3 regions of the Streptomyces sp. NPDC006385 genome follow, and region 2 is predicted to be linked to each of the others. Evidence: riboswitches for the same ligand, from Rfam matches in the RefSeq annotation. Region 2 holds a riboswitch; each other region holds the start of a gene.

Region 1 (10,221 bases), on a different contig from region 2:
GCTTGGCGGTCGTCTGCACGGAGTCGTCCAGCGTGCCGCGCGAGCCCGCGACCGTGAAGACGACCGCGTCGTCCGCCGGGTCGACGGCCGTGAAGGAGATGACCTTCGCACCCGCCGCGAGCTTGATGCCCGCCATGCCGCCGGCGGCCCGGCCCTGCGGGCGGACCTGCGCGGCCTGGTAACGCAGCAGCTGTGCGTCGTCCGTGATGAAGACCAGGTCCTCCTCACCGGTGCGCAGCTCGACCGCGCCGACGATCCGGTCGCCCTCCTTGAGAGTGATGACCTCCAACTCGTCCTTGTTGGCCGGGTAGTCGGGCACCACACGCTTGACGACGCCCTGCTCGGTGCCCAGCGCCAGGCCAGGGGAGGACTCGTCGAGCGTCATCAGGCAGACCACGGTCTCGTCGCCCTGCAGGGACACGAACTCCGACAGCGGCGCGCCGCCCGAGAGGTTCGGTCTCGACGCCGTCTCCGGCAGCTGCGGCAGATCGATGACGTTGATGCGCAGCAGCCGACCCGTGGACGTCACCGCGCCCACCTCGCCGCGGGCCGTGGCCGGCACCGCCGAGACGATCACGTCGTGCTTGGAGCGCCTGGCCTCGCCGTCCTCCGCGAACGGGTCGCCGTTGGCCGTACGGGCCAGCAGACCCGTCGAGGACAGCAGCACCCGGCACGGGTCGTCCGCCACCTGCAGCGGAACGGTGGCGACCGAGGTGCCCGCCGACTCCAGCAGGACCGTACGCCGCTCGGTGCCGAACTTCTTGGCCACCGCAGCCAGTTCGGCGGAGACCAGCTTGCGCAGCTCCGCGTCCGACTCCAGGATCCGGGTCAGCTCGGCGATCTCCTCGTTCAGCCGGTCCTTCTCCGACTCCAGCTCGATGCGGTCGTACTTGGTGAGACGGCGCAGCGGCGTGTCCAGGATGTACTGGGTCTGGACCTCGCTCAGCGAGAAGCGCTCCATCAGGCGCTCCTTGGCCTGCGCGGAGTTCTCGCTGGACCGGATCAGACGGATGACCTCGTCGATGTCCAGCAGCGCCGTGAGCAGGCCCTCGACGAGGTGCAGGCGGTCGCGCCGCTTGCTGCGGCGGAACTCGCTGCGGCGTCGTACGACCTCGAAGCGGTGGTCGAGATAGACCTCCAGGAGCTCCTTGAGGCCGAGGGTGAGGGGCTGGCCGTCGACCAGCGCGACGTTGTTGATACCGAAGGACTCCTCCATCGGCGTCAGCTTGTACAGCTGCTCCAGGACCGCTTCCGGCACGAAGCCGTTCTTGATCTCGATGACCAGACGCAGGCCGTGCTCGCGGTCGGTGAGGTCCTTGACGTCGGCGATGCCCTGGAGCTTCTTCGAGCCGACCAGGTCCTTGATCTTGGCGATCACCTTCTCCGGGCCGACCGCGAAGGGCAGTTCCGTGATGACGAGGCCCTTGCGGCGGGCGGTCACCGCCTCGACGGACACGGTCGCGCGGATCTTGAAGGTGCCGCGGCCCGTCTCGTACGCGTCCCGGATGCCGGAGAGGCCGACGATCCGCCCGCCCGTGGGCAGGTCGGGGCCCGGGACGTGCTTCATCAGGGTGTCCAGATCCGCGTTCGGGTGGCGGATCAGGTGACGGGCGGCCGCGATGACCTCGGCGAGGTTGTGGGGCGGCATGTTCGTGGCCATGCCGACCGCGATGCCGGAGGCGCCGTTGACGAGGAGGTTCGGGAAGGCGGCGGGCAGGGCGACCGGCTCCCGCTCCTGACCGTCGTAGTTGGGGACGAAGTCGACCGTGTCCTCGTCGATCGACTCGGTCATCAGGCTCGTCGCCGCGGCTTGCCGGCACTCGGTGTATCGCATGGCGGCCGGCGGGTCGTCGTTGCCCAGCGAACCGAAGTTGCCGTGGCCGTCGACGAGCGGGACCCGCATCGAGAAGGGCTGGGCCATGCGCACCAGGGCGTCGTAGATCGACGCGTCACCGTGCGGATGCAACTTACCCATGACCTCGCCGACGACGCGGGCGCACTTCACATAGCCGCGGTCGGGGCGCAGGCCCATCTCGTTCATCTGGTAGACGATGCGGCGGTGCACCGGCTTGAGGCCGTCGCGGGCGTCCGGCAGGGCGCGGGAGTAGATGACCGAGTACGCGTACTCGAGGAAGGAGCCCTGCATCTCGTCGACGACGTCGATGTCGAGGATCTTCTCCTCGTACGAGTCGTCGGGCGGTGGGGTCTTCGTGCTGCGGCGGGCCATCGCTGCCGGCTCCTTAGGTTTCTGGTCGCTCGAGCGTGTGACGGGATCTGACGCGGACCATTGTGGACCGCGGCACTGACAACCTCCGACCAGGACCCGAATCTCGGCCTCCCACCCGGTGTCCGAGAAGTGTCGCCGACGCCGCCTTTCGTCCGCGACCGAGGGGACGGATCGGGCACCAACGCCCGCGCGCCGCGAGAGGTTCCGCGAAGGCAAGCGCGTGCCACGAGACCGTTCACTCGCCGGAGTGATCTCCTTCCGGACGATCGTCGACGCGGATGTGCCGGGGCGCGAGCACGCGGGAGCGTGCCGGCGGCTCCGCCCGCCGTACTCACGGCACACGCCGACGAGCAGTGCCGCAGCACCGCCCGGGCGGCGACCCCGGCTCGTCTTCACCACCGTCCGGACACATCGTTCTGACCGGGAACTTCGCCGACCCTTCGGACGCTGCATACAGTGGCAGGAACTGAGCACGCAGTGCTCGACACAACTGCAGTGCACGCGACCGGAAGGACACCTTGCCCATGGGTCACACGGCCACACCGGAGGCACAATCCGGCGGCCTCACCGCGACGGAGCACCGCCTGGCCAACGGCCTGCGCGTGGTGCTCTCCGAGGACCACCTCACGCCGGTCGCCGCGGTCTGCCTCTGGTACGACGTCGGCTCCCGCCACGAGGTCAAGGGCCGTACCGGACTCGCCCACCTCTTCGAGCACCTGATGTTCCAGGGCTCGGCGAGCGTGAAGGGCACGGGCCACTTCGAGCTCGTCCAGGGCGCGGGCGGCTCGCCGAACGGCACCACCAGCTTCGAGCGCACCAACTACTTCGAGACCATGCCCGCCCACCAGCTGGAGCTCGCGCTGTGGCTGGAGGCCGACCGCATGGGCAGCCTCCTGACGGCGCTCGACCAGGAGAACCTGGACAACCAGCGGGACGTCGTCAAGAACGAGCGCCGCCAGCGCTACGACAACGTCCCGTACGGCACCGCCTTCGAGAAGCTGACCGCCCTCACCTACCCGGACGGACACCCCTACCACCACACGCCGATCGGCTCGATGGCCGACCTGGACGCGGCCAGCCTGGAGGACGCCCGCGCGTTCTTCCGCACCTACTACGCGCCCAACAACGCCGTCCTCACCGTCGTCGGCGACATCGACCCGGAGCAGACGCTCGCCTGGGTCGAGAAGTACTTCGGCTCGATCCCGGCGCATGACGGCAAGCCCGAGCCGCGCGACGGCTCGCTGCCCGACATCATCGGCGAGCAGCTGCGCGAGGTCGTCGAGGAGAACGTCCCGGCGCGCGCGATGATGGCCGCCTACCGGCTCCCGCACGACGGCACGCGCGAGTGCGACGCGGCCGACCTGGCGCTCACCGTCCTCGGCGGCGGCGAGTCCTCCCGCCTGTACAACCGGCTCGTACGCCGCGACCGTACGGCCGTCGCGGCCGGGTTCGGCCTGCTGCGCCTGGCCGGGGCACCCTCCTTGGGCTGGCTGGACGTGAAGACCTCCGGTGACGTCGAGGTGCCGGTCATCGAGGCGGCCGTCGACGAGGAGCTCGCCCGCTTCGCCGCGGAGGGCCCCACCGCCGAGGAGATGGAGCGCGCCCAGGCTCAGCTGGAGCGCGAGTGGCTGGACCGGCTCGGCACGGTCGCGGGCCGCGCCGACGAACTGTGCCGCTACGCCGTCCTGTTCGGTGACCCGCAGCTCGCGTTCACCGCCGTGCAGCGCGTCCTCGACGTCACCGCCGAGGAGGTCCAGGCGGTCGCCAAGGCCCGTCTGCGCCCGGACAACCGCGCCGTGCTCGTGTACGAGCCGGTCGCCGGCGAGGCCGAGGACCTTCAAGCCGCCGCCACCGACGGGACCGCACCCGCCGGGACCACCGACGAGAACGAGGAGTCGGCGCAGTGACCGAGCTCGCCAGCATGGAGTTCCACCCGCAGCCCCAGGCCGGCGAGGCCCGGCCCTGGGCGTTCCCGGCGCCCGAGCGCGGTGAGCTGGACAACGGCCTGACGGTCCTGCGCTGCCACCGCCCCGGCCAGCAGGTCGTCGCCGTCGAGGTGCTCCTGGACACGCCCCTGGACGCCGAGCCGAAGGGCCTCGACGGCATCGCCACGATCATGGCGCGCGCCTTCTCCGAGGGCACCGACAAGCACACCGCCGAGGAGTTCGCCGCCGAGCTGGAGCGCTGTGGCGCCACGCTCGACGCCTACGCCGACCACCCCGGCGTCCGCGTCAGCCTCGAAGTGCCGGTCTCCCGTCTGCCCAAGGCGCTGGCGCTGCTCGCCGACGCGCTCCGGGCGCCCGCGTTCGCCGACGCCGAGGTCGAGCGCCTGGTCCGCAACCGGCTCGACGAGATCCCGCACGAGCTGGCCAACCCCTCGCGCCGTGCCGCCAAGGAGCTCTCCAAGGAGCTGTTCCCGGCGACCTCGCGCATGTCCCGTCCGCGCCAGGGCACCGAGGACACGGTCGCCGGCATCGACTCCTCGGCCGTACGCGCCTTCTACGAGCGGCACGTGCGCCCCGCCACCTCCACCGCCGTGGTCGTCGGCGACCTCACCGGCGTCGACCTCGACGCCCTGCTCGGCGACACCCTCGGCGCCTGGACCGGCTCCACGGCCGAGACCCGGCCCGTCCCGGCGGTGACCGCCGACGACACCGGCCGCGTCGTCATCGTGGACCGCCCCGGGGCGGTCCAGACCCAGCTGCTGATCGGCCGCCTCGGCCCCGACCGGCACGACCGCGTGTGGCCGGCGCAGGTGCTCGGCACGTACTGCCTGGGCGGCACCCTCACCTCCCGCCTGGACAAGGTCCTGCGCGAGGAGAAGGGCTACACCTACGGCGTGCGCGCCTTCGCGCAAGTCCTGCGCTCGGCCCCGGACGGCACGGGCGCGGCGATGCTCGCCATCAGCGGCTCCGTCGACACCCCGAACACCGGTCCGGCGCTGGACGACCTGTGGAAGGTCCTGCGCGGGGTCGCCGCCGAGGGGCTCACCGACGCCGAGCGGGACTTCGCCGTGCAGAACCTCGTCGGGGTGGCGCCGCTGAAGTACGAGACCGCCGCCGCCGTGGCGAGCACGCTGGCCGACCAGGTCGAGCAGAACCTGCCCGACGACTACCAGGCGACGCTGTACCGGCAGCTCGCCGCGACCGGCACCGTCGAGGCCACCGCCGCGGCCGTGAGCGCCTTCCCGGTGGACCGTCTGGTGACGATCCTCGTGGGAGACGCGGCGCAGATCCGGGAGCCGGTCGAGGCCCTCGGTATCGGCGAAGTCACCGTCGTGGCAGCCGAGTAGAGGCCGAGCAGAGGCCGAGGAGAGGTCGAGCAGAGGACGGGAACGGCGCCGGGCAGCGGCCGCGCGCGTAGGGGGCCCTGGTGACGACACAGTCACCAGGGCCCCCTTATGCCCGAATTGCGGGAGAGGTTGCCTGTCTGCCCTGTGGGATGCGCTACAAAAGCCACGATCGGTTTGGGGATGGAAAGTTGTCCCGCTTAGCGTCTTCCGGGCTGTCCGTCAGGCAGTGCGCCGCACCCGCGGCACCGGACAGCCATCGCCGAGTCCCCGTACGGCGCGAGCCAGGGGAGCCGGGGACCCACTCACGTCCCTGGGGTGAATCGGACGCCCGCGCGAGCCGCGAGGGCATCCGTAGGAGACCTTCCTGCTCCGAACCCGTCAGCTAACCCGGTAGGCGAGAGGGAAGGAAAGGACCAGCCACTACATGGCGTTCACCTGCGCCACCGGGAAGAACCGCCCCACCGGCAAGCACCGTCGGCCCAGCCGGTTCGAGCGCACCACCGCCCGTGCGGCCGGCGTCGCCGCACTCACCGCCACCGGCGTCATGGGCACCCTGGCCGCCCCCGCGCTCGCGGCCGAACCGGCCGCGGAGCAGACCGGCCTCATCCCCGCCATCACCGTCGACAACTCGATCGTCGAGCAGATCGACGCCCAGGCCGACGCGCAGGAGCAGGCGGCCAGGGAGGCCGCCGCCGCGAAGAAGGCGGCCGAGGAGGCCGCCCGCAAGAAGGCGGCGGAGAAGGCCAAGGAGGAGCGCGAGGCCAAGGAGCGTGCCGCCCGCGAGGCCGAGCGCAAGCGCCTGCTGTCCTACGTCGCCCCGATCTCCGGCTCGTACGTCTCCACCGGCTACAAGTCCGGCGGCGCCGTCTGGTCCTCCGGCAGCCACACCGGCGTCGACTTCCACGCCGCCAGCGGCACCCCCGTGCACGCGGTCGGCTCCGGCACGGTCGTGGAGGCCGGCTGGGGCGGGGCGTACGGCAACAACATCGTGATCAAGATGAACGACGGTACGTACACGCAGTACGGGCACCTGTCGTCCATCGGGGTCTCGGTGGGGCAGACGGTCACGCCGGGCCAGCAGATAGGCGTGTCCGGCGCCACCGGCAACGTCACCGGACCGCACCTGCACTTCGAGGCCCGCACCACGGCGGAGTACGGATCCGACATCGATCCCGTCGCCTACCTGCGCTCGCACGGCGTCGACATCTGACGGTCCCACCGCGCTCCCCGAAGCCCCGGCTCACCGAGCCGGGGCTTTCGGCGTTTCCGTGACGATCGGCTGTCCAAAAAATATCCATGGATTCCGGCCCGCCGTCGGAAATTCCGGCCGGTTGCAATAGAGTCACTCAGCACACGTCATTCGTCGACGTTTCACGGGGATTAAGGCGGAGGTCGGTCATGCGTATTCCGGCGCACTCGGTATGCACCGCGATCCGGGACGACATCGTCGCCGGTGTCCACGAGCGCGGCAGCCGGCTCACCGAGGAACTCCTCGCACGCCGCTACGGCGTCTCCCGCGTCCCCGTGCGGGAGGCGCTGCGCACCCTGGAGGCGGAGGGATTCGTGGTGACCCGGCGGCACGCGGGCGCGTGCGTCGCCGAACCGACCGAGCAGGAGGCCGCCGACCTGCTGGAGATGCGCACCCTGCTGGAGCCGCTCGGCGCCTCGCGGGCCGCCCAGCGGCGCACCGAGGCCCATCTCAAGGTGCTGCGCGGCCTGGTCAGGCTTGGCCAGGAGCGGGCCAGGAGAGGGAACAGCGAGGATCTGCGCTCCCTGGGCGGCTGGTTCCACGAGACGCTGGCCCAGGCATCCGGCAGCCCCGCCCTGACCTCGACGCTGACCCAGCTGCGCCACAAGATCGCCTGGATGTACGCCGTGGAGCCGCCGGTCGATCCCGTGGAGTCCTGGACCGAGCACGGCGCGATCGTGGACGCCGTGGCGCGCGGTGACGGCGAGCGCGCCCGGTCGATCACGGCGCTGCACACCGAGCGCGCCATCTCCGCGCACCGGCTGCGGTTCGGTCCCGGTGGTGATCGCGGGGAGCGTGTGAGGAATTCGCAACATCCCGTAAACATGCCGAGTCTGCGACATTAACAGGAGCGCCGTATACAAAGGGGGGATATTCGGGGGTGCGGAATTTCCGCTGCCCTTTTCCGGGTGTGCCATTAATTCTCTCAAGTGCCCGCCTGGAAAACGCGGCGCCTGCCCTGAAACAGCGAAGCCGCGCCCGCCGGAAAGGCGGACGCGGCTTCACCGCTTGCTGCGAAGACCCGCTCAGGTCGTTCAGACCGTCTCGGGAAGCTCCTCAAGGCCCTCGGAGACCAGCTTCGCCAGACGGTCGAGGGCGGCGTCCGCACCCTCGGCGTCGGAGGCGAGGACGATCTCCTCGCCGCCCTGGGCGCCCAGGCCCAGAACGGCCAGCATGGAGGCCGCGTTGACGGGGTTGCCGTCGGCCTTGGCGATCGTCACCGGGACGCCTGTGGCCGTGGCGGCTCGGACGAAGATGGAGGCGGGGCGGGCGTGAAGGCCCTCGGCCCAGCCGACGTTGACGCGGCGCTCAGCCATGTGTTGCTGCCCTTCGGTGTTCAGGGTTGTCTAGACCAGTTTCCCACACGCGTGAAGCACGTCGGGAGGGGACGGAACGCCCCTCCTTCGGTGACCGTCGGGTCGCGGCCTCGACCCGACGTACGTCCTCCACAGACTGCCTCGCGCCGTTGTCATACGCGAGCCGTACTCTGGGGCCCATGCAGACCTCGTCGGACCGGCACGAGTACCCCGCCCACTGGGAAGCCGACGTGGTGCTGCGCGACGGCGGCACCGCGCGCATCCGCCCCATCACCGTTGATGACGCCGAGCGCCTGGTCAGCTTCTACGAGCAGGTGTCGGACGAGTCGAAGTACTACCGCTTCTTCGCGCCCTACCCGCGACTGTCCGCCAAGGACGTCCACCGCTTCACGCACCACGACTTTGTGGACCGGGTGGGACTCGCGGCCACGGTGGGCGGCGAGTTCATCGCAACCGTACGCTACGACCGGATCGGCGCCGACGGAATGCCCGCGTCGGCACCCGCCGACGAGGCCGAGGTCGCCTTCCTGGTCCAGGACGCCCACCAGGGGCGCGGCGTCGCCTCCGCCCTGCTGGAGCACATCGGCGCCGTCGCGCGCGAGCGCGGGATCCGCCGGTTCGCCGCGGAGGTGCTGCCCGCCAACACCAAGATGATCAAGGTGTTCACGGACGCCGGCTACACCCAGAAGCGCAGCTTCGAGGACGGCGTCGTACGCCTGGAGTTCGACCTGGAGCCGACGGACCGCTCGCTCGCCGTGCAGTACGCGCGCGAGCAGCGCGCCGAGGCGCGGTCCGTGCAGCGGCTGCTGGTGCCCGGCTCCGTCGCCGTCATCGGCACCGGCCGCACGCCCGGCGGGGTGGGCCGCAGCGTCCTGGGCAATATCAAGGACGCCGGGTACACGGGGCGGCTGTATGCCGTGAACAAGGCGTTCCCGGAGGACCTCAAGGAACTCGACGGGGTGCCGGCCCACCGCTCCGTGCGGGACATCGACGGGCCGGTCGACCTCGCCGTGGTCGCCGTGCCCGCCGAGTACGTCCCCGAGGTGGTCACCGAGTGCGGTGAGCACGGCGTGCAGGGGCTGGTCGTGGTCTCCGCCGGGTACGCCGAGAGCGGGCCCGACGGGCGCGAGCGCCAGCGCGCACTCGTCCGGCACGCGCGCGCGTACGGCATGCGCATCATCGGCCCGAACGCCTTCGGGATCATCAACACCTCGGCCGACGTACGGCTGAACGCCTCGCTGGCCCCCGAGATGCCCCGCCCGGGCCGGATCGGGCTGTTCGCTCAGTCCGGTGCCATCGGGATCGCGCTGCTGTCCCGGCTGTACCGACGCGGCGGCGGGGTCACCGGCGTCACAGGCGTGTCGACCTTCGTCTCGTCCGGCAACCGGGCCGACGTGTCCGGCAACGACGTCCTCCAGTACTGGTACGACGACCCGGACACCGACGTCGTCCTGATGTACCTGGAGTCCATCGGCAACCCACGCAAGTTCACCCGCCTCGCCCGGCGTACGGCGGCTGCCAAGCCGTTGGTCGTGGTGCAGGGCGCGCGGCACGGCGGCGCGGCGCCGCAGGGGCACGCGGTGCGGGCCACGCGGTTGCCGCACGCCACGGTGTCCGCGCTGCTGCGGCAGGCCGGCGTGATCCGGGTGGACACGATCACCGAGCTGGTGGACGCGGGGCTGCTGCTCGCCCGGCAGCCACTGCCGGCCGGGCCGCGGGTGGCGATCCTGGGGAACTCCGAGTCGCTGGGGCTGCTGACGTACGACGCGTGCCTGTCCGAGGGGCTGCGGCCGTTGCCGCCGCTGGATCTGACGACGGGGGCGTCGGCGGAGGACTTCCGGGCGGCCTTGGCGCGCGCCTTGGCGGACGACACCTGCGACGCGGTGGTGGTGACGGCGATTCCGGCCATCGGGGAGGTCTCACCCGGAGACGCGGAGCTGGCGGAGGCGCTGAGGTCGGCGGCCGAGCGGGTGCCGGGCAAGCCGGTGCTGGTGGTGCACGTGGAGCTCGGAGGACTCGCGGAGGCACTGTCGGCGGCGGCCAGCACCGCACCACAGGCGGGCACGACGGCACCCGGCGCCACAGGCCGGACCCACCCCTTCCGCCCCCTGGACTTCCTGGCCGAGACGCCGCCCGA
Region 2 (10,221 bases):
CCGTACTGGGTCAGCACATCGACGACCGTCTCGTCGGCGCCCGACATCATCGCCCCGAACCGGCACGACACCGCCACCAGCGACCCGGTCTTCCCGCTCAGTACATCCAGGTAGTGCTCGACCGGATCCCGCCCGTCCTGCGGCCCCGCCGTCTCCAGGATCTGCCCCGTGACCAGCCGCTCGAACGCCTCGGCCTGCACCCGCACCGCCTCGGGCCCGAGGTCGGCCAGGATGTGCGAGGCGCGCGCGAACAGGAAGTCCCCGGTCAGAACGGCGACGGAGTTCCCCCAGCGGGTGTTCGCGCTGTCGACACCCCGCCGCACCGTGGCCTCGTCCATCACGTCGTCGTGGTACAGCGTCGCCAGATGAGTCAGCTCCACGACCACCGCCGACGGCACGACCCCCGGCGCATAAGGATCGCCGAACTGGGCGGTGAGCATCACGAGCAACGGCCGGAACCGCTTTCCGCCCGCCCGCACCAGATGCTGGGCGGCCTCGGTGATGAAGGGGACCTCACTTTTGGTGGCTTCGAGCAGTCCCTCCTCGACAGCCGCCATTCCGGCCTGGACATCGGCTTCCAGAGCCTGGTCCCGCACGCTCAGCCCGAACGGCCCGACGACGGTCACGAGGGGTCTCCTGTCTGCTGGTGTCTACTGGCGGTTACACGGTTTGTCGATAGGTCGCTGCCATCACTCAAGTCAGCGTATCCGGTCACGTTTCGATCACCGATGCCGCCCACCCGTCCACCACGGGCTGTATCGGATCAGGAGCCGTATGTTTCTGATCACCTGATAAGGCCGGACATCTATCTACTTATAGGTAAGTAGCCACCCGAGTCCGAACCAGGCAGCCGAGGCCCGACCTTGCCATGGACATGCCGCCTTGGAGCACTGCCGCCACGTCCGCCACCTCCGCAGCCTGGGCCGGCTGGGCCGCCTGGGCGACAGCGGCGCGCCGACCGCACCGCACGGCGCTCGGGGCCCACCACCTTGACGGGATCCACCCTCACGCGCATCCGCACACCCCCCTCCCCTACGACGACTCCGACGGGGCGACCCCGTACCAGCGCCCCTCGGGTACCCACAGCAGGACACACCCACGGACGATTGCCATGACAACGACGGGCACCGCATCCGAGGTTCCGTCCGCGCCGGGCACTGTTTCGAGCGCGAAGTGAGCCAGACGAGCTGGACATTGAGGCAGGACTGGCCCATCCGACCGCGCCACCCGAAGTCAGAACGAAGACCCCCTTTTCCGCTGGACACGGGAAAAACGGACTTCATGGGCGGGCAATTAAAGGCGAGTTGGAGTCATTGCCCGTTTTGCCACTTCTGTGGATGCCAGTGAGTTGAGTCACGCACGCACCGCCATCCACCTGGCCACGCACACCCCCGGCTCTCCTTGCGGCAAACGCAAGTTGAGACTTGGCGACCGCAAAGGATCAAGCGCCTTATACGCACCCGACCATGTTCAACCCGCATGACAGATGACCATGGCACTTGTTTCGGACATGTGCTCTCGCATACGTTCCCGCTCAGTCGGGCGGACGCCGAATCCTGCCGCCGCCCGAACCAGCCACCGACGTACTCACTCACGCACGGCAGGAGCGGGGGACCCAGGTAAGTCGCCGGACCCGACGCCTCGATGGCGCACGGGACCGGCTAGGGGTGAAGTCGCGCCGTCGCATGGCGACGCGGCCGGGCATCTCCCGCCCGAACCCGACAGCTCACCTCGTAGGCGCCGGAGAGGAACAGCGTCATGCCCCGAGGCAAGCACCGCCGCCCCCGCACCAACCCGCTCACCCGACGCGTCGTCGCAGCCGGAACCGGCACCGCCGCTCTCGCCCTCCCGCTCCTGAGCGCGACCAACGCCAACGCCGCACAACCGGCAAAGGCGCCCGCCGCCCTGCAGACCGCACCGCAGTCCGCGCCGTCCGCGGCGAAGGCCAAGTCCCTCACGTATACGACGAAAAAGGGCGACACGCTCTACGGCATCGCGGACAGGTACGACGCGCAGGGCGGCTGGCGACAGCTCTACAAGGACAACCGCGAGGCCATCGGCGACAACCCCCGGCTGATCCACCCGGGCCTCGACCTGAAGGTGCGGGCCACGAAGACGCCGAGCACACCGAGCAAGACGGCCGACAAGGCGTCCGCGCCCGCCAAGAAGTCCAGCGTCGCTCGCGCCACCCAGGCTTCCGCGAAGACGTACCCGAACACGCTCGACGGCTGGATTCGCGAGGCGCTGGACATCATGGCGCAAAAGGGAATTCCCGGTTCGTACGACGGCATTTACCGCAACATCATGCGCGAGTCGTCCGGCAACCCGGCCGCCATCAACAACTGGGACTCCAACGCCGTGGCGGGCACCCCCTCCAAGGGGCTCCTCCAGGTCATCGACCCGACCTTCGCGGCGTACCACGTGCCGGGCACGGTGTACGACCCCTTCGACCCGGTCGCGAACATCACGGCCGCGTGCAACTACGCGGCCGCGCGGTACGGCTCGATCGACAACGTGAACGGCCCCTACTAGACGAGGAACGGGCCGTCCGGGCTCGGACCGGCCCCTACTGAGCGAAGTCGGCCAGGCTGCCCGCGAACAGTCTCTCGAGGACGACGGCGATGCCGTCGTCCTCGTTCGAGAGGGTGATCTCGTCGGCGACCGCCTTGAGTTCGGGGTGCGCGTTGGCCATGGCGACACCGTGGGCGGCCCAGTCGAACATGGGGATGTCGTTGGGCATGTCACCGAAGGCGACGGTCTCGTGCGCGCCGAGGCCGAGATGGTCGGCGGCGAGCGCGAGACCGGTCGCCTTGGTGATGCCGCATGGCTGGAGTTCGACGGTCCCGGGCCCCGACATGGTGACGGTGGCGAGAGAACCGACCACCGCGCGCGCAGTCGCCGCCAACTCGTCGTCCGAGAGGGTCGGATGGCGCAGCAGCACCTTGCTGATCGGCTCGCACCACAGGTCGTCGCGGTGCCGGACCCGTACGGCCGGCAGGGTGGGGTGGGGCATCAGGTATCCGGGTTCGATGAGTGTGAGCCCGTCGACGCCGTCCTGGTCGACGGCCGCGTACACCTGCCCCACCTCGGCCTCGATCTTGCCGAGCGCGGTCTCGGCCAACTCCCGGTCCAGGGTGATGGACCACAGCAGGCGGTCCGCGCCGGCGTCGTACAACTGCGCGCCCTGCCCGCACACCGCCAGGCCCGCGCTGCCCAGGACGTCGAGGAGCGGCCGCACTCTGGGCGCCGGCCGTCCCGTCACGACGAGGTGCTGGGCACCGGCCGCCGCCACCAGCGCGAGCGCGTCGATGGACCGGTCCGAGAGCGTGTCGTCGCCTCGGAGCAGGGTCCCGTCGAGGTCAGTGGCGATGAGTGAATATGCGATAGGTGCGGCCATGATCAGAGAATACGGACAGGACGCCCCATCGACTCGACGCGAACCGGACGGCTGCTGTGTTCACATGTGTTGACACCTGTTCCGGTTGCGCCGCCGCTTCCCGTTCCGTTTCCGGTTCTGTTCCGACACGACAACTTCCTTCCTTTTCTTGCGATTTCACCCCCACGTGGTGGTCGCCGGCTCCTGACGGGGTGTTGACGCGGTTGAACATGTTGGTGAGGAAGATCATGAGGAAGGGTGCCGGTTCCCTTGAATGCGTTCGGAAGGACGTACGCCGGGTTGGTCATCCGTGCCCGCATGGTGCTGCCTTCGGCCGATGATCCCTCGACGCCCCGCGCGGTCCGCGGCGACCTGGTGATTCGCCCACTCGGCGACGCGGGAATTCGCACTGCCCAAGACGGGCGACTCACCCGTAACGTGTGGCCCGACCACATGGCATACGGAGCGGATGAGAGTGAGGCAGCACCCCATGCCCCCCTTCGATCTCCCCGAGGGCGACCCCTTCGGCACGCACAACCTTCCGTACGGCGTCTTCTCCCTCCCCGGCTCGGACTCCGCGCGCCGGGTCGGCGTCCGGCTCGGCGACCAGGTCCTCGACGCGGGCAGGGCGGCCTACGCGCTCGGCTCGCCGTACGCCCCCCTGCTCGCCCAGGACTCCCTGAACCCGCTGCTCGCCGCGGGCCGCACCACCTGGTCGGACGTACGGCGCGCCCTGACGGCGTGGGTGACGGTGCCGGCGCACCAGGAGGCCATCGCTGACCTCTTCCATCCACTGTCCTCGGTCGCCCTGCACCTCCCCTTCCAGGTCGCGGACTACGTCGACTTCTACGCCTCCGAGAACCACGCCCGGAACGTCGGCCAGATCTTCCGCCCCGACGCGCCGGACTCCCTGGTCCCCAACTGGAAGCACATGCCGATCGGTTACCACGGCCGCTCGGGCACGGTGGTGGTCTCCGGCACGGACGTCGTACGACCGTCAGGCCAGCGCAAGGCACCCGCCGACCCGGCCCCGGTCTTCGGCCCGTCGGTCCGCCTGGACATCGAGGCCGAGGTCGGCTTCGTGGTCGGCGCACCGTCGGAGACGGGCAAGCCGGTGGCACTGGGCGATTTCCGGGAGCACGTCTTCGGCGTGTGCCTGCTCAACGACTGGTCGGCACGTGACATCCAGGCCTGGGAGTACGTCCCCCTCGGCCCGTTCCTCAGCAAGTCCTTCGCCACGTCGGTGTCGGCGTGGGTCACCCCGCTCGACGCCCTGGAAGAGGCGCGGGTGGCACCCCCGAAGCGCACGCACCCTCTGCTGCCGTACCTCGACGACTCCGGCTCCGAGACGGGACGCGGCGGTTACGACCTGCGTATCTCGGTGGCCGTCAACGGCCACGTGGTCTCCGAACCTCCCTTCTCCACCATGTACTGGACCGCCGCCCAGCAACTCGCCCACATGACCGTGAACGGCGCCTCCCTCCGCACGGGCGACCTGTACGGTTCGGGCACGGTCAGCGGCCCGACGGAACGCGAGCGCGGGTCGCTGCTGGAGCTGACCTGGAACGGCCGGGACCCCCTTGAACTCCCGGACGGCAAGCGGACGTTCCTGGAGGACGGCGACGTGGTGACCCTGTCCGCCTGGGCTCCGGGGCCGGGTGGGGTTCGGGTGGGGCTGGGCGAGGTCACGGGGCAGATCGTGGCGGGGTGACGCACAGGACATTCGGCGGGTCTTTTCTCCTGACTCCCGCGATGGTCACCGTCATACTGGCTGGCGGTGGGAAGCGTGCCGCAGCCGGTGTCCGCGGCCCACCGCCCCGCACAGCCGCCCGCGCACCTTCCCTGACCAGGATCCGGAGCCCCCGGCATGACCGTCTGCCTGCTCCTGCTGAGCATCGTCGCCCTGACGGCCGCCGTACCCGTCCCACGAGCGCTGACCCGGGCCACCTGGCCCGAACGCGAACCCGTGGTCGCGCTCTGGGTGTGGCAGTGCCTGGTCGCCACCGTCCTGCTGTGCTGCCTGACGGCCCTGGCCCTGGGCACCGCCGCCGTCTTCGGCACGGTGCGCGCCCAGCTGTTCGCCCCGGCGCCCCCGTCGGTCACCGAGGCGTACGACCTCTCGGCCGCGCCCGCCTGGGCGGCCGCCCTCAGCCTGCTGCTGGCCTGCGGTGCCGCCTGGACGACAGCGATGCTGGTCCGCGAGCTCGTCGAGGCGCGTCGACGGCGCGGCCAGGCCAGGGCCCATCTGCGGGAACGCGCCCCCGACCTGCCCGCCGGCCTGGGCTCGGCACGTGGTCCGCTGCTGGTGCTGGAGGACGAGTACCCGGACGCCTGGTGGATGCCCGGCAACCCGCCCCAGCTGATCGTCACCACGGGCGCCCTGCACCGCCTGACCGACCACCAGCTGGACGCCGTCCTCACCCACGAACGTGGCCACGCCCAAGCCCGCCACGACTGGCTGCTGCACCTCTCCACCGCGCTTGCCACCGGCTTCCCCCGCATCCCGTTGTTCGCCCACTTCTGTGACCAGACCCACCGCCTGGTCGAGCTGGCCGCCGACGACACCGCGTCCCGCCGCTGCGGTCACCTGACGACGGCCCTGGCTCTGATCGAGCTCAACCAACACCGTGGCGTTCTCTCCTGCGCCTCCACCCACCGTCTCCTGGGCGAACGCGTCAACCGCCTCCTGCAGCCCCCGCCGCGACTGGGCCGCCGCCACCGGGCCCTCACCACGACGCTGGCCGCACTGGTGCCGCTGCTCCCCCTGCTGATCACGTTCGCGCCGGGACTGACCGCGCTGACCTGACCGCTGACCTGACCGTCGTGCAGGGGGCCACCCCTGCAGCGCCTCGTCTTCGTGGGGGCCTCCCGGGACGGCTTCGAGGTCCCGCCCCCTAAACCCAGTCCTCCGGCTCCGGCTCCGCCTCCATCTCGGGCCAGTCGTCCGAGCCGGAATCCGTATCGGGGTCCGTCTCAGCAGTCGCCCTCGAAGTCACCCCGGCGCCAGGCTCCCCACGCACCGAGCCCAGTACCCCGAGCACTCCCTCCCCATATGTCGCCAGCTTCTTCTCCCCCACTCCGCTGACGCCGCCGAGCTCGCGCACCGACTGAGGCCACACCGTCACGATCTCCCGCAACGTCGCGTCATGGAAGATCACATACGCCGGGACCCCCTGCTCCCGAGCCTGCTCGGCACGCCAGGCCCGCAGCGCCTCGAAGGCCGGTACCAGCTCCTCCGGCAGCTCGGCCACCGCCGCCTTCGACTTGCGCTCCGCGCGCCCCGAGCCCGCGGAGCCGGACCCCGACGCCGACCGCGAGGTCACCGGCTTCTTCGGCTCCTTCCGCAGCGGCACCTCCCGCTCCCGCCGCAGCACCGAGCCACTGGTCTCCGTCAGCACGAGCGTGCCGTACTCCCCCTCGACCGCGAGCAGTCCCTGCGCCAGCAACTGCCGGATGACGCCCCGCCATTCGCCCTCGCCCAGCTCCTCGCCGATCCCGAACACGGACAGCTGGTCGTGGTCGAACTGGATCACCTTGCCGGTGCGCCGCCCCAGCAGAATGTCGACGATCTGCACCGCCCCGAACTTCTGCCCCCGCTCCCGCTGCAACCGCACCACCGTCGACAGCACCTTCTGCGCCGCGATCGTGCCGTCCCAGGTCTCCGGCGGGGTCAGGCAGGTGTCGCAGTTGCCGCAGCCCGTCGGATCGGGGTCCTGGCCGAAGTAGGCGAGCAGCTGACCGCGCCGGCACTGGGCTGTCTCGCACAGCGCCAGCATCGCGTCCAGGTGCGCGGCGGCCCGGCGCCGGAACGCCTCGTCGCCCTCGCCCGACTGGATCAGCTTGCGCTGCTGGATGACGTCGTTGAGGCCGTAGGCCATCCAGGCCGTGGAGGGGAGCCCGTCGCGGCCGGCGCGGCCCGTCTCCTGGTAGTAGCCCTCGACCGACTTGGGCAGGTCGAGGTGGGCGACGAACCGCACGTCCGGCTTGTCGATGCCCATCCCGAAGGCGATGGTGGCCACCACGACCAGGCCGTCCTCCCGCAGGAACCGGGACTGGTGGGCAGCGCGCGTGCCCGCGTCCAGACCCGCGTGGTACGGCACCGCCTCGATGCCGTTGCGCGTCAGGAACTCGGCCGTCGCCTCCACGGACTTGCGCGACAGGCAGTACACGATGCCCGCGTCGCCCGCGTGCTCCTCGCGCAGGAAGTTCAGCAGCTGCTTCTTCGGGTCCGCCTTCGGCACGATCCGGTACTGGATGTTGGGCCGGTCGAAGCTCGCCACGAAGTGCCGGGCGCCCGGCATGTTCAGGCGCTGGGTGATCTCCTGGTGCGTCGCGCGTGTGGCCGTCGCCGTGAGCGCGATGCGCGGCACGTCCGGCCAGCGCTCGCCGAGCAGCGAGAGGGCCAGGTAGTCGGGGCGGAAGTCGTGGCCCCACTGGGACACGCAGTGCGCCTCGTCGATGGCGAAGACCGCGATCTTGCCGCGTGAGAGCAGGTCGAGGGTCGCGTCGAGGCGCAGCCGCTCCGGGGCGAGGTAGAGCAGGTCCAGCTCGCCCGCCAGGAACTCCGCCTCCACCACACGCCGCTCGTCGAAGTCCTGCGTGGAGTTCATGAACCCGGCGCGCACGCCCAGCGCCCGCAGCGCGTCGACCTGGTCCTGCATGAGCGCGATGAGCGGGGAGACGACCACTCCCGTACCGGGTCTGACCAGGGACGGAACCTGATAGCACAGCGACTTTCCGCCGCCGGTCGGCATGAGCACGACGGCGTCGCCGCCCGCCACCACATGCTCGATGACGGCTTCCTGTTCACCGCGGAAGGTCTCGTACCCGAAGACCCGGTGCAGCGCGGCCAGCGCCTCACTCCCGGCAGCCTCCGCCACCTCGGTCACCCTTGGCATCTCGCTGATCCCGCCCGTCGCACCCATCGTCGTGTCCCCCGTACGTCGTCCCTCGACCACTGCGTCCACGATAGGCGCCGCCACCGACAGCACCGGAGTTATCCACAGGCCGCCCCGACCGGTCTGCGTCAAGGACACGATCACCGATCACACGTTCGCGGGAGACCTGCCCGTTTCCGCCCGATAGTCTGAAGGCACCGGCGAGACTCACGTCCCATGGGAGCGCTGATGAGCGTCGCACCGAAGGCGTCCACGCCCGCTTGGCCGACCCCGCCGGAAGGCGGCTGGACCGCCGACGATCTGGACCGCCTCCCGAATCTTCCTCCGCACACGGAACTGATCGACGGGAGCCTGGTCTTCGTCAGTCCGCAGACCCTCTTTCACGAACGCGCTGTTGACTTCTTCAAGTGGCAGCTCCAGTCACTGGCCCCGGCGGAGTTCGAGGTCATCCGCGAGTTCACCATCGACATCGACCGGCAGAACCGGCCCGAGCCGGATGTGATCGTCGTGCGCGGGGACGTCGTGGAGGACTCGGAGCAGACGCGGTTCCCGGCGGAGGCGGTCCTCCTGGCCATCGAAGTCGTCTCGGCCGACTCCGTGTCCCGGGACCGCGAGACCAAGCCGCTGAAGTACGCCCGCGCGAAGATCTCCCATTACTGGAGGGTGGAGAACGAGAAGGGCCGCGCGGCGGTGCACGCCTTCGAGCTGGAGCCCACCACCCGCGCGTACACGAGCGTGGGGATCTTCCGTGAGCGGATGAAGCTGGATGCTCCCTTTCCGATCGACCTGGACCTCACCCAGATCAAGACACACCGCGACAAGGACCAGTAGCCGCACCGGCACATCACAGCGGCCCGGCTCCCCTCGGAGGGAAGCCGGGCCGCTGCCGTACAGGTGGGCACCGCGTCAGCGCACGAACACCCCCGCCTGCCCCGCGAGATCCAGGAAGTACTGCGGCGCCACACCCAGCACGAGCGTGACCGCCACCCCGACCCCGATCGCCGTCATCGTCAGCGGCGACGGCACGGCGACCGTCGGCCCCTCCGGCTTCGGCTCGCTGAAGAACATCAGGACGATGACGCGGATGTAGAAGAACGCCGCGATCGCGGACGAGATCACACCGACCACGACCAGCGGGCCAGCGCCGCCCTCCGCCGCCGCCTTGAACACGGCGAACTTCCCGGCGAAGCCAGAGGTCAGCGGGATACCGGCGAAGGCCAGCAGGAACACCGCGAACACGGCCGCCACCAGGGGCGAACGGCGGCCCAGACCGGCCCATTTGGACAGGTGCGTCGCCTCGCCGCCGGCGTCACGCACCAGCGTCACCACCGCGAACGCCCCGATCGTCACGAACGAGTACGCGGCCAGGTAGAAGAGAACGGACGACACCCCGGACGGCGTGGTCGCGATGACACCCGCGAGGATGAAGCCGGCGTGCGCGATCGACGAGTACGCCAGCAGGCGCTTGATGTCGGTCTGCGTGATCGCGACGATCGCGCCGCCCAGCATGGTGACGATCGCGACGCCCCACATGACCGGCCGCCAGTCCCAGCGCAGGCCGGGCAGCACCACGTACAGGATCCGCAGCAGCGCGCCGAAGGCGGCCACCTTCGTCGCCGCCGCCATGAACCCGGTCACCGGCGTCGGGGCGCCCTGGTAGACGTCCGGCGTCCACATGTGGAAGGGCACCGCGCCCACCTTGAACAGCAGGCCCATCACGATCATCGCGGCGCCGACGAGCAGCAGCGCGTCGTTGCCCATCGTGTCCGCGAGCGCCGGGGTGACGTCCGGGATCGTCCCGTCGACGACCTGCGCGATCGTCGCGTACGACACGGAGCCCGCGTACCCGTACAGCAGCGCGATGCCGAACAGGGTGAACGCGGAGGCGAACGCGCCCAGCAGGAAGTACTTGACCGCGGCCTCCTGCGACATGAGCCGCTTGCGGCG
Region 3 (8,713 bases), on a different contig from region 2:
GTGCGCCAGCACCGGCACCTCGCCCCGCGAGATCCCGTCGGCCACACGCGCCGTGCACAGGGTCGCCGCCATCGTCATGTAGCCGCCGGTCAGCGCCTTGCCCAGGCACATCACGTCCGGCGTCACCGCCGCGTGGTCCGCCGCGAACAGCGCGCCCGTGCGCCCGAACCCGGTCGCGATCTCGTCGAACACCAGCAGTACGTCGTGCGCGTCGCACGCCTCCCGCAGCACCCGCAGATACGCGGGGGAGTGGAACCGCATCCCGCCCGCGCCCTGCACGACCGGCTCGACGATCACGGCGGCCAGTTCGTGCGCGTGCCGCTCGATCAGGGAGCGCAGACGGTCCGCGTACGACTCCTCGTACTCCGCCGGCGGCGGGTCCGCGAACACCTGGCGCTGGAGCACCCCGGTCCACAGCTCGTGCATCCCGCCCTCGGGGTCGCACACCGACATCGGCTGCCAGGTGTCGCCGTGGTAGCCGCCGCGCCAGGTCAGCAGCCGCTGCTTGCCGGGACGGCCCAGCGAACGCCAGTACTGCAGGCACATCTTGACCGCGACCTCCACCGACACCGATCCGGAGTCGGCGAGGAAGACATGCTCCAGGCCGTCGGGTGACATGTCGACAAGGAGCTTCGCCAGGCGTACGGCGGGCTCGTGCGTGAGCCCGCCGAACATCACATGGCTCATGCGCGACAGCTGCTCGCGCGCGGCCTCGTTGAGCACCGGGTGGTTGTAGCCGTGGATCGCCGACCACCAGGACGACATGCCGTCGACCAGCTCGCCCGAGCCGTCCGCGAGCCTGAGCCGCACGCCGCTCGCCGACCCCACGACGAGTGGCTCGACGCGGCCGGGCATGGGGCCGTACGGATGCCAGACGTGCCGTCGGTCGAGGTCGAGCAGTTCGGGCACGGTCAGGTCGGGCATGGGGTGCGGGTCAGGCATTGGGCGCGAGGTCCGTTCCGGCGCCCCGGCGGCGTACGGCGACCAGGTCGGTGCGCGGCTCACCGGCCGGCGCGGCAGCGGCCGTACCGCACACCCCACCCCCCTCGTGCGACCCACACCCGGCGCTGTCCTGCGATCCGCACCCGGCGCTCTCCTGGGACCCGCAGCCCGCGCTCGCGTGCGAGCCGCACCCGGCCCCGGCCGTCGCCCGGTGTTCAGGCAGCGTCACCTGGTCGGTGCCCTCCACCTCGAACCCGGCGTCCGCGATCATCTCCAGGTCGGCCTTGCCCGCCTGGCCCTCGCTGGTGAGGTAGTCACCGAGGAAGATCGAGTTGGCCAGGTGCAGGGCGAGCGGCTGCATCGTGCGCAGATGGACCTCGCGGCCACCCGCGATCCGCACCTCGACGTCCGGGCACACGAAGCGCACCATCGCCAGGATCCGCAGGCAGCGCTGCGGGGTGAGGTTCCACTCCTTGCCCAGCGGGGTGCCCTCGAACGGGATCAGGAAGTTGACCGGTACCGAGTCCGGGTCCAGCTCGCGCAGCGAGTAGACGACGTCGACCAGGTCCTCGTCGCTCTCGCCCATGCCGGCGATCAGGCCGGAGCAGGCGGACAGGCCCGCCGCGTGCGCCTTCCGCACGGTGTCGACGCGGTCGGCGTAGGTGTGCGTGGTGGTGATGTCCCCGTAGGTGGACTCCGACGTGTTGAGGTTGTGGTTGTACGCGTCCGCGCCCGCCTCGCGCAGCCGCTCCGCCTGACCGTCGGAGAGCAGACCGAGACAGGCGCACACCTCGACGCCCTCGTTCTGGTCCTTGATCGCCTTGATGGTCTCGGAGACCCGGTCCACGTCACGGTCGGTCGGACCGCGCCCGGACGCCACCAGGCAGACCCGCTTGGCACCTCCCGCCAATCCGGCGGCCGCTGCCTCGGAGGCCTGATCCGGCTTGAGCCAGGTGTACTTGAGGATGCCGGCGGTGGAGCCGAGCCGCTGGGAGCAGTAGGAGCAGTCCTCCGGGCACAGGCCCGACTTGAGGTTGACGAGATAGTTGAGCTTCACCCGTCGGCCGAACCAGTGGCGGCGCACCTTTCCGGCCGCGGCCACCACATCGAGCAGGTCGTCGTCGGAAGTGGCGAGGACGGCCAGCGCTTCCTCGCGGGTCGGCAGCTCGCGCCGAAGCCCCTTGTCCACCAGCGTGTTCAGCAGGTCCATGGGGACTGATCCTGTCCTACGGAACCGCTTCGGGCCAAGGTAGGGATCACACAACACACGCCGTTCGAGGTGTGGGTATTGCCACACCATGGGTCACCGGTCCTGCCGCTAGTGTCTGTCCGCTACCTACAAAAGCCCCGGAGGACCCATGGCGTTCGGCTGGATCGACGAGCAGGCGGAGCTGCGCCGCCGCGCCGGACTCGTACGGACGTTGCGCCCCCGCCCCGCCGACTCCCCGCTGCTCGACCTCGCGAGCAACGACTACCTGGGCCTGGCCCACCACCCCGAGGTCGTCGAGGGCGCGGCGCGGGCGGCGCGGACGTGGGGCGGCGGCGCGACCGGTTCCCGGCTCGTCACCGGCACGACGGAGCTGCACGCCGAGCTGGAACGCGAGCTGGCCGACTTCTGCGGCTCCGAGGCGGCGCTGGTCTTCTCCTCCGGCTACGCGGCCAACCTCGCCGCGGTCACCGCGCTGGCCCCGCACGGCTCCCTGATCGTCTCCGACGCGGGCAACCACGCCTCGCTGATCGACGGCTGCCGACTGGCCCGCGGCGCGACCCAGGTCGTCGCACACGCCGAGCCGGACGCGGTGCGCAAGGCGCTGCGGACGCACGACGGCCCCGGGGTCGTCGTGTCCGACACCGTCTTCTCGGTCGACGGCGACGCCGCCCCGCTGGACGGGCTCGCCGACGCGTGCCGGGAACACGACGCCGGGCTGGTCGTCGACGACGCGCACGGCCTCGGCGTGCTCGGCGACGGCGGCCGCGGCGCCCCGCACGCGGCGGGACTCGCGGGCGCCGCCGACGTCGTCGTGACGGTCACGCTGTCCAAGTCGCTCGGCAGCCAGGGCGGTGCCGTGCTCGGCCCCGCCCGGGTCATCGACCACCTGGTCAACGCGGCCCGGACGTTCATCTTCGACACGGGCCTCGCCCCCGCGGCGGCGGGCGCGGCCCTCGCGGCACTGAGACTGCTGCGCCGTGAGCCGGAGCGTGCCGCGCGGGCCCGCACGGTGGCGGGCGACCTGCACACCCGGCTGACGACCGCGGGTCTGGAAGCCGTACGTCCGGACGCCGCGGTCGTCTCCGTGCGCGCGCCGTCCCCGGAGGAGGCCGTCGCGTGGGCGGCCGACTGCCGTGCGGCGGGACTCGCCGTGGGCTGCTTCCGTCCTCCTTCCGTTCCCGACGGCATCTCACGGCTGAGGCTCACCGCTCGCGCGGACCTCTCCGAGGGGCAGATCGAACGCGCTGTACAGGTGATCAGCGAGACACGACCATGAGTCGGCGTGACACGGCCGTGCGCCAGGTCGGTCAGATTCGGTCGGAAGGTGTCAGGACTGGAACGCGGCCGTGAAACCCGCCCAGCTCTCGGGGGAGAAGAGCAGCGCGGGTCCGGCCGGATCCTTGGAGTCGCGCACGGCGAGCAGCCCGGTCCAGGGACCGGAGCGCGTCCGCGCCGTCTCGACGCAGTTGTTGGCTCCCGTGCTGTAGCTGCTGCGCAGCCATCGAACACCGAGCAGATCGGTACTGGAAGATACGTTCCGAGGCAGTGCGGTCATGGTGCCTCCTTACGCGCCGCCACCCAGCGCGGCGATGTAATCCAACGATTCCTCGGGCGAAAGGGCGTGGATCCGAAGGGCGTTGAAGGCCTCCGCGTAAGCCCGGAGGTCTTCTTTCCGTTCGAGATAGAGGCTACTCGTCAAGTGGTCGAGAACAACCACATCCAGATCAGAAGTGCGCGGAAATGAGAAGATAACGAAAGGCCCGGTGATGCCGATATGTTCCCCGGCCGCGAACGGCAGCACCTGCAACCTGACGTGCGGCAGCCGCGCCGCCTCCCTCAGCCGCCCCAGCTGCCGCGCCATCACCTCGGGCCCGCCGATCTCCCGGCGCAGCACCGCCTCGTCGAGCACCGCGCTCAGCCGCAACGGCGGATCGGCGTGCAGCACGTCCTGCCTGGCCAGGCGGACCGCCACCAGCGCGTCCAGGCGTTCGTCGGCGGCGTCGGCCTCGTCGGCGACTCCGCTCACCGCGGCCCGGGTCACCGCCCGGGCGTACTCCGGCGTCTGGAGCAGCCCGGGCACCACGGAGGTCTCCAGCGTGCGCATCGCGCTCGCCTGGGACTCCAGGCTGATGAAGTCCCGATACGTCGGCGGCAGCACTCCGCGGTACGCGTGCCACCAGTGATGCCGGCCGCCACTCTCGTCAGAGCCCGCCAACACCAGCAGCAACTCGCGCAGTTGGGTGTCCCGTACGCCGTACGCGTCCAGCAGTAACCGCACATCGGCCGGTTTCACCCCGCTGGAGCCGGTCTCGATCCGGCTCACCTTGGACTGGTGCCAGCCCACCAGCCGGGCCGCCTCACCACTGGTGAGTCCTGCCCCGGTACGCAACGCACGCAGTTCTGCGCCCAGTTTCCGGCGGCGCACCGCGGGACCGTGCTGCATGGGCAACTCCTTACTCCAACCGAGCCGCCCAAATACGCTCTGCCGTCGCAGAGTTCACCGCTTCGAGCGACAGATATATGCATATCTTGGTGGATCGCCGCCCCTGACGGGCGCGGTAATGGCAGTCTGGCGACGAAGCACCAGTCCGGGACCGTACTCGAACCATCCGCTCCGTGTCGGACTGCGGTCCCGTCGGAAAGGGACGACGTCGCCATGGCAGATCACCTGGAAGCATCCGTCACTCTGCCGAGCGATCCCGCCTCGGTCTCCGCGGCCCGGACGTACGTGGTCACCACCCTCGCGGAGTGGGGCCTGCCACCGGACACGGAAGCGGCCGACACCATCCGGCTGATCGTCTCCGAACTCACCACCAACGCCGTACAGCACACCCTCGGACAGTCACCCACCTTCACGGTGGACATCGAGCTCGACCGTGACGAACACCTGCGCATCGGCGTGACCGACAGCCACCCCCGCTTCCCCAAACGGCTGCCGGCCGCCGTCCAGCAGGACAACGGCCGCGGTCTGGTCATCATCCGCTGGCTGACCGCGGAGTGCGGCGGCAAGCTCAGAGTGCGGCCCACCCGCGAGGGCGGCAAGACGGTCTCCATCGAGCTGCCGTGGACCGTACCCGCGGCGCGGGTGCCGGCGGTGGGACAGCAGGAGCCGTGACCCTCAGGGCTGCCGCGGCTGTCGGGCGCGCCCGAACGTGCCGCGCAGCAGCGCCCGGAAGGCATCCGCGGCCGGCGCCGCCTCGTCCCCGCGGAAGGCGACCGAGATCGTACGGCGCAGCTCTCCGCCTTCCAGCGCGCGCACCCCGACCGGAGTGACCGACGTCCGCGCCACCATCTCCGGTACGACCGCCACCCCGAGCCCGGCACTGGCCAGCGCGCACACCAGCAGGTACCCCGGCGTCGGTACCAGCACCGAGGGCGCGGCACCGGCCCGGGCCAGCACCGCCTCGACGCCCCGCCGGGCCGGAGCGTCCGGCGCCATGCTGATCAGTGGCTGACCGGCGAGCTCGGCCAGCGGCAGCCGGGCGGTCCCGCTGGTGAGGGCGTGGCCCGGAGCGGACACCAGGACCAGCTCCTCTTCGAGGATCGGCTCGACGCCGACGGAGGACGGCAGCGGGACCGGGGCGCCCGGTTCATAGGCGTGGGTCAGCGCCAGATCGACCTCACCGGCGGCCACCGCGGTGACACCGGCCGACGGTTCGTAGTCGGTGACGGTCAGTTCCACGTCCGGATGCGCGCGGCGGAAGGCGCTGAGCACCGGGGGCAGAAGATGGATGCCGGCGGTCTGGAACGTGCCCAGCCGGAGGGTCCCGCCCGACAGGCCGGTCAGCCGGGCCAGTTCGTGCCGTGCCCGCTCCAGCTCGTCGAGCACCCGCCGGGCCCGCGCCACCAGGAGCTCTCCCGCACCCGTGAGCCGCGCCCCGCGATGATGCCGTACGAGCAGAGCGGTGCCCGCCTCGCGCTCCAGCTTGGCGAGCTGCTGGGAGAGCGCGGGCGTGGTGTAGCCGAGCCGTTCGGCGGCCCGGGTGATCGAACCCGCCTCCGCTACGGCCACCAAGGCGGCGAGGCGGGTCGGGTCGTACATGCGGGCCCCTGTCTGCCTTAAGGAATGCTTTAGGGCTTCCCAGGATATTCGACATACCTACTGAAGGCCCCCGCACGGCACGCTGGCGGCATGGACGCTCAGCTCCTCGCCTTCACCGGGGTCTCCGCCGGCCTGGTCGCCATGCCCGGGGCGGACTTCACCGTCGTCGTACGCAACGCCCTCGTCTCCCGCCGGGCCGGCGTCGCCTGTGCGCTCGGGATCGGGGCCGGGCTGCTGGTCCATGTGACGCTGGCGGTGGTGGGAGTCGCCGCGGTCCTGGCCGCCGTGCCGGCGCTGTTGCGGGCGCTGCAGGTGGTGGGCGGCGGCTATGTGCTGTACCTGGGTCTCCGGACGCTGCGGCAGCCGCACACCGACGTGGCCGACCCGCGCGAGGATTCCACCGCGCGACCACTGCGGCAGGGCTTCGTGACCAACGCCCTCAACCCGAAGGCGTCCCTCACCTTCCTCAGCGTGCTCCCGCAGTTCGTGCCCGCGGGCGCTCCGGCGCTGCCCAGGACCCTGCTGCTCGCCCTGATCGTGCTCGCGATCGCGCTGGTGTGGTTCCAGGTCGTCGTCCTGCTGGTGGACCGGCTCGGCAGATGGCTGCGCAGGCCGCGCGCCGCCCGGGCGGTCACGGTCGGCACAGGCGCCGCACTGACGGTCTTCGGCCTGGCGCTCCTCGTGGGGCCGCTGTCGGCCCTGTGAGGCCCCAGGGGCGGTGACGGCGCGTCAGGACGCCCTCACCGCCCCCGGGAAGGTCACTTGACCCGGCCGTACCAGACGCTCCTGGTCCAGATCTTCTGCAGCCTGACGACATCCCCGCTCTTCGGGGAGTGCCAGATCTTTCCCTTCCCGGCGTAGATGCCGACGTGGTAAACGTTCGACCCCGAGTGGAAGAACACCAGGTCTCCGGCCTTGCGGTTCTGCGCGGAGATGTGGCGGGTCTTGTTGTACTGCTGGGCCGCCGTACGGGGCAGCTTCTTGCCCGCCTTCTTGTACGAGTACAGCGTGAGCCCGGAGCAGTCGAACCTGTGCGGCCCGGTGGCACCCCACTTGTACGGGGAGCCCTTCTTGGAGGCCGCGATCTGGAGGGCCTTCGTCGCCGGCGTCGCGGCTTCCGCCTCGGAGGCGAAGCCGGGGGCGACGACGGTGCCGCCCACCGCGGCGAGGGTGAGAGCCGAGGCCGTACCGGCCCGGGCCATGAGCGACGGGACACGATTGAGCGCTGTCATGCGCAACCCTTCGTCAGCCGCCTGTGAAGGATGACCTGTCGGATTCGGGCTGGCGAAGTTGCCCGGCCGCGTTGCCGCGGCTTCACCCCAAGGGTTGCTCGGCTCGAACGAACGTCCGCTCCGGCGACCCGTCTTGCTCGGGTCCTCCACTCCTGCCGATCCACTCCGTCGACCGGTCATCCGGGCGGCGGCAGGACTCGGCGTCCGCTCGGATCGCCCCGCCGCTGTGGCGGGGGCTTGTCGTCAGACAGGGATCTTGACGCACGGATGAACGAAAAGCCCAACGGAACCGGGTATTTGTGGCGTTGCTCACCACTCACCCGTTCGGGTGGACACCCTCGTGTCCGGGCGGGTGTCCAGATGTCCGAGGAGCCTCGGACCAGCGGCGGAGCGCTCAATTCCACTTAGTGTCGACGGCCGTTGCGCAACTTGGAGGGGCGCGCAAACGGAGACATAGATACACCGATGGGGGGTACATCGTTTGGTCCGTTTCAGTGCGGATCCGGACGGCTCGTCAGAGGGCCGAGACGTCCGGATCGGTCTGGACGGGTCGTCAACTGTCGGAGCGCGGCGGCACCGTGACGCGAGCCGTGCGGCGTTCCCCGTCCAGCACGCGCAGCGCGCGCGCCAGCGTGGGCGCGTGCAGCTCCGTCTCACCCCGCTGGTGCATCAGCGCCAGCGCGTCCCGCAGCGCGGCCGCCTTGGCCACCAGCGCCTGGGCGGCGCGCAGTCCGCGGTAGGTGTCGCCGTACTGGGCCGGGTTGATCCGGCCCAGCAGGTCGACCACATCGAGGTAACGGTCGATCAACTCCCCCTCCGCGCGCGTCAGCGCGGGCAGGGGCGGCAACTCGGGTGGGAGCACCGACCGGTCACCTCCCCGTGGGCGGGGCGAGGGTGGCCTTGCGGCTGGGGATGATCCGGTCGACCAGCCCGTACTCCAGCGCCTCCTGGGCGTCGAGGATCTTGTCCCGCTCGATGTCGGAGGCCACCTGCTCGCGGCTGCGCCCGGTGTGCTCGGCGAGCATCTCCTCCAGGCGGGTCCGAATACGCGTCAGTTCGTCGGCCTGGATGGCCAGATCGCTCGCCTGGCCCTGCACCGGCTCCGGCAGCGCCGGCTGATGGATCACCACCCGGGCCCCGGGCAGCGCGAAGCGCTTCCCCGGTGTGCCCGCGGCCAGCAGCACGGCGCTCGCCGAACCGGCCTGGCCCAGGCAGATCGTCTCCACGTCACAGGCGACGAACCGCATCGTGTCGTAGATCGCCGACATGGCGCTGAACGAGCCGCCG

What was found. A riboswitch is a leader RNA that binds a small molecule or an ion and turns the genes downstream of it on or off. The one in region 2 is predicted to bind cyclic di-AMP.
Positions count from the first base shown of each region.
Region 1: linked by a shared signal. The riboswitch ahead of ABZ078_RS14260 (M23 family metallopeptidase) and the one ahead of ABZ078_RS06600 (transglycosylase SLT domain-containing protein) in region 2 are both predicted to bind cyclic di-AMP.
Region 3: linked by a shared signal. The riboswitch ahead of ABZ078_RS20540 (C40 family peptidase) and the one ahead of ABZ078_RS06600 (transglycosylase SLT domain-containing protein) in region 2 are both predicted to bind cyclic di-AMP.

Region 1 covers NZ_JBEXQG010000014.1:144,903-155,123, reverse strand. The annotation lists gene ABZ078_RS14275 (DNA topoisomerase IV subunit A) at 1-2,227, opposite strand, end outside; gene ABZ078_RS14270 (pitrilysin family protein) at 2,752-4,134, shown strand; gene ABZ078_RS14265 (pitrilysin family protein) at 4,131-5,519, shown strand; cyclic di-AMP (ydaO/yuaA leader) riboswitch at 5,767-5,931, shown strand; gene ABZ078_RS14260 (M23 family metallopeptidase) at 5,944-6,729, shown strand; gene ABZ078_RS14255 (GntR family transcriptional regulator) at 6,918-7,613, shown strand; gene ABZ078_RS14250 (HPr family phosphocarrier protein) at 7,803-8,084, opposite strand; gene ABZ078_RS14245 (GNAT family N-acetyltransferase) at 8,264-10,221, shown strand, end outside.
Region 2 covers NZ_JBEXQG010000006.1:97,151-107,371, forward strand. The annotation lists gene ABZ078_RS06595 (polyprenyl synthetase family protein) at 1-626, opposite strand, end outside; cyclic di-AMP (ydaO/yuaA leader) riboswitch at 1,579-1,753, shown strand; gene ABZ078_RS06600 (transglycosylase SLT domain-containing protein) at 1,759-2,532, shown strand; gene ABZ078_RS06605 (HAD family hydrolase) at 2,567-3,397, opposite strand; gene fahA (fumarylacetoacetase) at 3,867-5,087, shown strand; gene ABZ078_RS06615 (M56 family metallopeptidase) at 5,244-6,182, shown strand; gene recQ (DNA helicase RecQ) at 6,271-8,301, opposite strand; gene ABZ078_RS06625 (Uma2 family endonuclease) at 8,503-9,105, shown strand; gene nuoN (NADH-quinone oxidoreductase subunit NuoN) at 9,181-10,221, opposite strand, start outside.
Region 3 covers NZ_JBEXQG010000024.1:108,904-117,616, reverse strand. The annotation lists gene ABZ078_RS20580 (adenosylmethionine--8-amino-7-oxononanoate transaminase) at 1-924, opposite strand, end outside; gene bioB (biotin synthase BioB) at 935-2,152, opposite strand; gene ABZ078_RS20570 (8-amino-7-oxononanoate synthase) at 2,301-3,428, shown strand; gene ABZ078_RS20565 (DUF397 domain-containing protein) at 3,480-3,707, opposite strand; gene ABZ078_RS20560 (helix-turn-helix transcriptional regulator) at 3,717-4,595, opposite strand; gene ABZ078_RS20555 (ATP-binding protein) at 4,809-5,267, shown strand; gene ABZ078_RS20550 (LysR family transcriptional regulator) at 5,271-6,194, opposite strand; gene ABZ078_RS20545 (LysE family translocator) at 6,285-6,899, shown strand; gene ABZ078_RS20540 (C40 family peptidase) at 6,953-7,426, opposite strand; cyclic di-AMP (ydaO/yuaA leader) riboswitch at 7,430-7,639, opposite strand; gene ABZ078_RS20535 (hypothetical protein) at 7,980-8,288, opposite strand; gene ABZ078_RS20530 (ATP-dependent Clp protease proteolytic subunit) at 8,296-8,713, opposite strand, start outside.